2 regions of the Virgibacillus sp. Bac332 genome follow, and region 1 is predicted to be linked to the other one. Evidence: riboswitches for the same ligand, from Rfam matches in the RefSeq annotation. Region 1 holds a riboswitch; the other holds the start of a gene.
The links. Region 1 has a riboswitch for thiamine pyrophosphate ahead of D9782_RS00830 (thiamine phosphate synthase). Riboswitches for the same ligand answer to the same signal wherever they lie in the genome.
Positions count from the first base shown of each region.

Region 2: linked by a shared signal. The riboswitch ahead of D9782_RS01815 (lipoate--protein ligase family protein) and the one ahead of D9782_RS00830 (thiamine phosphate synthase) in region 1 are both predicted to bind thiamine pyrophosphate.

Region 1 is NZ_CP033046.1:167,717-172,270, reverse strand. Features, by position in the region: gene D9782_RS00835 (BCCT family transporter) at 1-1,170, shown strand, start outside; TPP riboswitch at 1,314-1,425, shown strand; gene D9782_RS00830 (thiamine phosphate synthase) at 1,527-2,141, shown strand; gene thiO (glycine oxidase ThiO) at 2,125-3,276, shown strand; gene thiS (sulfur carrier protein ThiS) at 3,236-3,436, shown strand; gene D9782_RS00815 (thiazole synthase) at 3,440-4,204, shown strand; gene D9782_RS00810 (ThiF family adenylyltransferase) at 4,204-4,554, shown strand, end outside.
Region 2 is NZ_CP033046.1:394,871-399,424, forward strand. Features, by position in the region: gene hprK (HPr(Ser) kinase/phosphatase) at 1-345, opposite strand, end outside; gene lipA (lipoyl synthase) at 451-1,395, opposite strand; gene D9782_RS01815 (lipoate--protein ligase family protein) at 1,388-2,209, opposite strand; TPP riboswitch at 2,361-2,468, opposite strand; gene D9782_RS01820 (PTS sugar transporter subunit IIB) at 2,764-3,066, opposite strand; gene D9782_RS01825 (PTS lactose/cellobiose transporter subunit IIA) at 3,071-3,400, opposite strand; gene D9782_RS01830 (PTS sugar transporter subunit IIC) at 3,405-4,554, opposite strand, start outside.

The DNA of each region.
Region 1 (4,554 bases):
ATTGAGGCTGGGACTACAGAAGCAGTAGTACCTGCACTTGCAGCAAGTTTTGTCGATTGGGGTTTTGTCTCATGGGCAATTTTAGGAACATTAGGTACGATTGTATTCATGTATTCCCATTATCATCGAAATGCACCATTAAAGCCAAGATCGATGCTTTATCCGATCTTTGGCGATAAGATTATGAAAAAAAGTGCACTTGGTACGTTTGTTGATGCCTTTTCGATTGTGTCAGTGGCAGCTGGTACGATTGGTCCAATTGGATTCCTTGGATTACAAGCAGGTTATGGATTAAGTGCATTGTTCGGTGTACCAAATAATTTATTTGTACAATGTCTTATTGTTATCGTTATTGTTCTAGCAGCTGGGATTTCTGCTGCGACAGGAATTCATAAAGGAATCCAAATTTTAAGCAGCTATAATATTATTCTCGCAGTTTGTTTAATGGTTGCTGTGATTATTCTAGGTCCAGCATTATTTATTTTTGATTCCTATTTGCAATCATTTGGATTATATGTCCAAGACTTCCTAACCTTAAACACCTTCCGTGGAGATGGAGCTTGGCTTGGCTTATGGACCGTTTTTTTCTTTGCTTGGTTCATTGGCTATGGTCCAATGATGGCGATGTTTGTTAGTCGTATTTCTCGTGGTCGCACAATTCGAGAGCTTGTAACTGCTGTTGCGGTAATTGCACCTGTGGTAACGACGTTCTGGTTTACAGTTGTTGGTGGCACAGGGATTTTTGCTGAAATGAATAACCCTGGTGCCGTATCTGAAGCTTTAAATAGTGCTGGACCTCCAGCAGCTATGATTGCTATCGCAGAACAATTGCCACTTGGTACGATTATCGGTTTCTTCTTTTTAGTAGCAACTATTGTGTTTGTATTAACGACAACCGATTCGATGTCATTAACCATCTCGATGGCGATTACAGGTAATGGAGATCCATCGAAATTCCTGCGTGTGTTCTGGGCAATTCTTATGGGACTTGTCGCAACTGTACTCATCACTATTGGCGAGGATAGTGTTGGATCGCTACAATCCTTTATTGTGGTGACGGCTGTTCCTGTATCGTTACTCATGTTAACCACATTTTGGACCGCGCCACGCGCAACTCGTGAACTTGCAAAAGAACAAAAGATTGATGAAGTTAAACGCTATACCAAATAAAAGAGATGTTAAGGGGCTGGCTCATTAGGTCAGCTCTTTTGTTAGTAGAGAATGGCAAAAAAATAGAAAATTGTTCATTTTTGGTAGACGAATAGTCCAAAATCATGTATTTTATAGACAAATGCATATTGAATAATTAAATTACGCTTCACTAGGGGTGCCTTTACGTAATGGCTGAGATCTATGTGTGACATGGAGACCCTTTGAACCTGAACTGGAGTAAGAACCAGCGGAGGAAAGTGACAGGAGTAGTGTGTATCAGCGACATATACCTTTTTTAGGATATCGTTATAGATTCATGCCACTTTTCCTTTGCTGGAAAAGTGGCATTTTTTTGTAGAAAAGGAGAGGAAGTGATGAAACTAATTGCGGTGACTACCGGTGAACAGGAGGAGAAATACCTTATCCAGACAATAGCGAGTATTATTCCCTATCTTGATGCTGTCATTCTACGAGAAAAACAAATGACCGAGCAGGACTATTCTTTGTTCATTCAACGTGTGCTTGCACAAGGAGTTCCGGAAGAAAAACTAATTATTCATGGCCATACAACACTACCTGGTGAAACGAATGTGAAGACACTTCACCTTTCAGAAAAGCGAATACAAGAGGTACACGATCTCCGAAAACAATCCCCCGGTTTACAAGTAGGGGTATCGACGCACTCCAACGAAGTAGCTAAGAGAGCGGAGCAGCTAGGTGCTAAGTATATTTTGTATGGTCATGTCTTTTCGACAGCGAGCAAGAAAGGGGTGAAACCAAAAGGAGTAGAGAAATTAGCAGCAGTTGCAAAAGAGGTGAGCATTCCCGTTTATGCAATCGGTGGAATCACAAGCGCAAAGGTAACGGATATTTATCAAGCGAAGGCAAGTGGGATTGCTGTAATGTCAGGTGTTTTTAGTCAAAATAATCCACTGCAGGCAGTGCAATCGTTTCGAAAGGAGGTGAATCGATATGAAGAGACACGTTGATGTAGTGGTTATAGGTGGAGGCGTTATTGGGCAATCCATTGCTTACTATTTAAGTAAAAGTAGGGTTGTAACGACGGTAATTGAACAAGGTAGAAGTGGAAGAAAAGCTACACAAGCTGCTGCGGGCATGCTTGGTGTACACACAGAAAATGATCAGGAAGGTACGTATTATCAATTTTGCCAAGCAAGTAGAAATATGTATGCATCTCTAAGCAAAGAACTATTTTCGTTATCAGGGATTGATATTCAGCTTTCCACCAACGGTATACTCGAGATAGCTACGAATGAAGAACAGAAGCAAAGACTGCGAGCAAAACAAAATGCATTTGAAGGCTTAGAATGGTTGGATGCGGAAGGGATTAGGAAACGAACATCAGCTTTATCCCAGGCAGTAGGGGGATTATATATGCGGCGAGATGGACATGTAGAACCATTGAAAGTGTGTGAAGCTTTTAAACAGGCATCTTTATCAATGGGAGGTCAGTTGATCGAGAATTGTCAAGTTGGAGAAATAGTCCATGACCATGATGTTTTTCATATTCAAATCGATAACGATGTTATCTCAGCTGATCATGTTGTTGTAGCGGCAGGTGTAAAAAGTGGGAGGTGGTTTGAAGCGACAGGATTAATGAATCCAATGGTCCCAACAAAAGGAGAATGCTTTGCCATAAAGCCAAGCATTCAATCTATTCAGCAGACGTTATTCTTTCACAATCTGTATTTGGTACCAAAACGAGACGGACGCTATATTATTGGTGCAACTAGCTATCATGATGATAGCAATAGTTATACGTCAACAGGTGGCATTTTTGAATTAATGAATCACTTATTGAAGTTGTTCCCATCGTTTAAGCAGGAAGAACTGCATAGCTGTTGGACTGGTGTTCGTCCGGGCACCAAAGATGGTAAGCCAATTATTGGAGAACATCCTGAGATTCCCCATTTGTATTTTGCAACCGGACATTATCGAAATGGTATTCTTCTTGCTCCTGCTACAGGGAAACTAGTTAGTGATATGGTCTTAAAGCGTTATGTACCATCATCGATCCAGCGTCTTTTTACACCAAATCGTTTCAGGAAAGAGGGGATCACATATGCAGATACACGTGAACGGACGTCAGGTGGAGGTAGCTAAGGATTCAACTATTGGCGAGTTACTAAAAAGCTTTAACATTCAAGCGAAACTCGCGGTAGTCGAACAGAATCAACAAATTATTAATAAAACAGTGTATGACGAAACAATATTAACTAATGGGGATACTATTGAAATTGTTCATTTTGTAGGAGGAGGATAAGTCATGTTAACAATTGGCGGAAAATCATTTCATTCCCGACTGATGCTAGGTACTGGAAAGTACCCGACATTTCAAAGTCAAAAGAAGGCGGTGATAGCATCCAAAACAGAAATATTAACCTTTGCCGTCAGGAGAATGAACATATTTGATGAAAACGAGCCGAATCTGTTAGAAGAATTAGATTTGCAGCAATATGATTTACTACCAAATACTGCTGGCGCTAAGACAGCAAATGAGGCGGTAAGAATTGCCCGTTTAGCTAAGGCTACAGGTTTATGTGACATGATTAAAGTGGAAGTTATCGGTTGTGAGAAAACCTTGCTGCCTGATCCTTTTGAAACGATGAAAGCTTCAGTACAACTGCTAGAGGAGGGCTTCACTGTATTAACCTATACCTCTGATGATGTTGTATTAGCAAAACGATTGGAAGAAGCAGGTGTACATGCAATTATGCCAGGGGCTTCACCAATTGGATCGGGTCAAGGCATTATTAATACAATGAATTTGCAATTTATTATCGAACAATCCGACATCCCCGTAATTGTCGATGCAGGGATTGGTTCTCCGAGTGATGCCGCTTATGCCATGGAGCTTGGAGCAGATGGGGTTTTATTAAATACAGCTGTATCTGGCGCAAAAGATCCAATTCAAATGGCGGAAGCGATGAGGTTGGCTGTACAATCTGGACGATTAGGATATAAAGCAGGCCGTATTCCCAAACGAATGTACGGAATGAAGAGTAGTCCAGAGACGGCGATGATTGAATGATAACAGGACGGTATGCTCGCCAGGAACGCTTTGCCCCAATTGGACAGACTGGCCAGCGCCAATTAGTGACCAAACATGTTGTCGTAATTGGCGCTGGAGCATTAGGAAGTGCAAATGCGGAAATGCTTGTTCGAGCAGGAATAGGTAAGCTGACGCTGGTTGATCGCGATTATATCGAACTTAGTAATCTTCAGCGTCAGCAGCTTTATACAGAAGATGATGCGAGACAGAATCGAACGAAGGCAAAAGCAGCTCAACGAAGATTAAAAGCGATTAATCCGGAAGTGGAGATTACGGGAATTGTAGAAGAGTTTTCTGAGGAGAATGGAGAGAAAATAGTACAAGATGCC
Region 2 (4,554 bases), 230 kb from region 1:
CGCTTCCTTCGTACGTAATAATGGAATACCTTCTTGCTTGCAAAATCTAGTCAAATACGTTAATCCCTCTTGATTTGATGTAACAATAAAACAAGGTGGATGATAGTTTACGATGTTACCGATACGTAGCTGCCGCTCCTCATGTGATAATTGATGTAAGTAGGTAATTTCTTTTCTTCCCAATACTTGAACGTGTTCCATCGGAAAGAAATCAAAGTATCCAATAAACTCCAATCCAGGCCGATGCGTTCTAGCTTTTGTTATCGTTCGGTTCAATTGGTCCTTTCCTGCCAATACTTCCAAACTAAATTGCTTTGCTAGTTGCTTTATTGTTACAGCATTCATCTGTATACGCTCCATTTCTATTCACTTCATAGGTCTGAATCTCTTGACTATTCTTATTACGAAAAACAGATACAAGAAGTTTCATGATAACGTATCATGATGAAGTTAAAAAGTGAAGTCGACTTCCTTATTTTCCTGTTTTTCATAGCCCTTCATATAATTAATTCGACGCTGTGCAGAAGCTTGTGTTACTTGCTCATCTGCATGATAGGAAGAACGAACTAATGGACCTGCCTCACAATGCCTGAAGCCTTTATTAATAGCTATTTCCTTCAGCTCTTTAAACTCATCAGGATGATAATAACGCTCTACATTTAAATGTTTTTTAGTTGGTTGTAAGTATTGACCAATTGTTACAATGTCTACCTGATGTGCTAACAGATCATCCATCGCTTGAATAATCTCCTCTTTTTCTTCTCCTAAACCTACCATAATACTAGATTTTGTTGGTGTGTTTGGAGCAATTTCTTTTACCCGTTGAAGTAGCTGCAAGGAACGGTCATACATCGCTCTGGCACGTACACGTTTTGTTAATCTCCTTACCGTTTCAATATTATGGTTAAAAATATCTGGAGCACTATCCATAAGTGTATGCAGACTATCATAGTCACCCTTCATATCAGAAGGTAGAATTTCAATAGTACAGCCAGGATTTTTTCTTCGTACTGCTCGAACAGTTTCAGCAAAAACGGCAGCACCACCATCATTTAAGTCATCGCGAGCAACTGCTGTTACAACAACATGTCTAAGCCCCATTACAACAACAGAATCCGCAACTCTTTCTGGCTCTCCCCAATCCAGTTCATTTGGCAGTCCAGTCTTTACAGCACAAAAACGGCATCCTCGTGTACATGTATCTCCAAGAATCATAAAGGTAGCTGTTTTTCTTTCACTCCAGCATTCATGAATATTCGGGCAACGCGCCTCTTCACATACAGTGTTTAAGCGATTATCACGCATTAGTTTTTTTAGTCCTCTGTATGATTTATTCGTATTTAACTTTGTTTTTAACCATTCAGGCTTTCGAATATACGTCTGATCTTTAGGCATGGGTGACCGCTCCTTTTCTCGTGTTCTCATCAGAATAGTTTGTTTCAGCAAGTTTATATACTTCATCCCATTGACTTTTCGTTAATGAAAAAGGCTCTAGCTTAATGTTTAGTCCTTTCGAGAACCCCTCCATAAAAGCAGGTTTAATTGTTTCGTACGAATGCGCTTGATTTGTTAACTGATTAATTGTTGTTGCTTTTTTCCAAAAGCCTTGTTTTTTTCTTTCTTTCAATTTGTCTGAAGGAAATATAAATAGATCGAATAGCAAATCAATGTTCATGGTTATCGGTATCGATCCATGCTGAAGCAGTACCCCTTTTTTTCTAGTTTGTGCATTTCCTGAGAGTTTTTTACCATCTGCAACCATTTCATAAAAAGCAGGCCGCTCGAAGCAAATACTACTTCTCTCCTTGGAAAATGATTCAGCGTAGGTTGCTTCTATTCCTAAGTTTTGATAACCTTTTAGAATTCCTTTCGACAAATCATAATAAGCTTGGCGAATCGAAGAAGCTATCATAGGATGATCCTCAGAAATAACAATACTGTATGTTAATTCATCATCATGCAATACCGCACTTCCACCTGTCATTCTGCGTACAAACTGACATTGATGTTTTTTTACACCTTCTAAGTCAATTTTTCCATCTACTTTTTGAAAATGACCAATCGAAAGTGTCGGTTTCATCCATCGATAAAACCGTAATGTCGGCGGTATTTTCCCTTCATAATGCCAATGAAGCAAGGCTTCATCTAATGCCATATTAATGGAAGCATCATGTGGTACATTTTCTAAAAATCCCCATTGTTCATGCATGAAAATCGCCTCCCAATAAGAAATCGACTTCCAGCACATAGAAAGAGCTATCGAGATCAAAACTAGACTGACTACCTGCAAAACAGAGAACGATTTGCTATACATTAAATTAAAAACTGCATTCCTTGTGAATGCAGTCAACATTTATGTAGCCTTGGTGACCACACTTTCCCACGCAGGCATTATCCTGTTCGGGTACAGAGGGTCAAAACGAATACGTCTTTCTCAGCTATTCCAAATAGCTCCCCTAGTGCTGTAACATTTCCTATTAAATTTTCTAACAAAAACAGCTTAACAAGATTGGTATAAATTGTAAAGGTCTAAATAAGAAAACTCTGATAGCTCACCTTTAGCAAACTAATAAATCCCTTTAAAACGCTATACGACCAAACAACATGAATGTCGCCTAGTTCTGGAGGCTGGGGCTGGACGCGGCCCAAAACGCGCCTATTTTCCACATTGGCAAATTTTACTATTTCCTAGACGATAAAAAAATAGCTGCGCTGTAATCCATCGCTTCAGAAAACAGGCAGCTATTCCTTTCATGTATGAAATTATTTTGCAAGCTCTACTGCCTGATCTAAAACTTTATCACCTTGTATCATGCCGTATGCCATTTGATCGATTACATCGACGGCAATGCCATGTGGTTCAACCTGTTCTTTAATTTTCTTTTCTAAATAGCGAACCTGTGGACCAATTAATACAACGTCTAGATTATCTAATTCATTTTTTAACTGTGATTCAGCAACTGCATTTATTTCTGCATCTAGATTCCGCTCCTCAGCTGCCTGCTTCATTTTTTTAACAAGCATAGACGTTGACATCCCCGCTGAACAAACTAGTATAATTTTCATTTTATTATCCCTCCAATGTTTGTATTTTCTCATACATGTCTATCATTTCAACCGCTAAGTCTTTCACTGTCATAGCCGTCATTAGATGATCCTGCGCATGGATCAATATTACGGATAAATCCGTTTGTTTTCCATCTGCTTCTTCCTGTAAGAGTTTTGTTTGCATATGGTGTGCGTCATTAAATTCTTTATCAGCCGCTTCAATCTTTTGACGTGCCTCGTTGAACTGGTATGCCTTTGCATAAGAAATCGCTTCCATCGCATGTGACCTTGCATTTCCAGCATGTAAAATAATTTGGAAAGATAACATTTGAACATCCTCTGTTGTTTCCATTGTATTAACCCTCTTTTCGTTGTCTTAGTGTTCTAACTCCTGCCATTATAAACGGTATATACATAAGTACAGCAAGCGTTAAATTAAATACCTGTAAAGCAATTCCACGCCAGCTTCCTCCAGTTACTAAGTAACCGCTTAAAATTGGTGGCGTTGTCCACGGCAAGATCGCCACTGTTCTTGGAACTAGCCCAGTCGCCAATGCTATATATGACGTAACAGTTAACGTAACCGGTATCAAAATAAAAGGAATTAACATTGCAGGATTCAAAACAATTGGCAAACCAAATATTACTGGCTCGTTAATGTTAAATAACCCTGCTGGTGCAGATAATTTTGCCACTTGACGATAAGGGTGATTCTTTTCTCTACGGATGACAATAAAGATAGCAATTAATAAGGCAATTGTGGTACCAGATCCACCCATGAACACGAATGAGTCAAGGAATGGCTTTGTTACAATATTTGGTACTTCAAATGCGGACATTCCACTCTTAAATAGATCTAAATTTTGTTCAATTAATGGTAAATATAATGGTTCAATAACGGATCCAATAATATTCGTACCATGTAAACCAAAGAACCATAGTAAATGATTGAGGAATGAGACAACCATTGCTGCAGGCAGCGTATTCCCTAACCCCTGTAATGGTTCTTGAATAACATTGAAAATAACCTCAAACACGCTTTGCTCTGCAAATACATTCATCAATGCTTGGAAGAAACCAAGAATGATGAGTATAATTACTGCAGGAATTAAAGCTTTAAAAGAACGAGTTACTCCTTCAGGAACACCTTCTGGCATTTTAATTGTCATTTTCGATTTTATTAAGATTCTGAATAATTCCGTTAATACTAATGCAAGAATAATCCCGACGAATAACCCTTGTGTCCCCAACCATGCTGCATTCAAGCCACCATCCTCAGTCCATGGGACGAGCATAATGAAGCCCCCAGCAGATATTAGACCTGCTGATAAGCCATCAACATCATAGGACTTAGCTAAATTATAAGCGATAGAAAAAGAAACTAAAAGTCCCAATACAGCAAAGGTTCCATTCCAAATACTTCCCCCAACTGCCTGCCAATTACCGTCCCCAAAAATACCATTCATCCATTCTACGAAATTGAAACTTCCAAATGGCGGAAAGTTA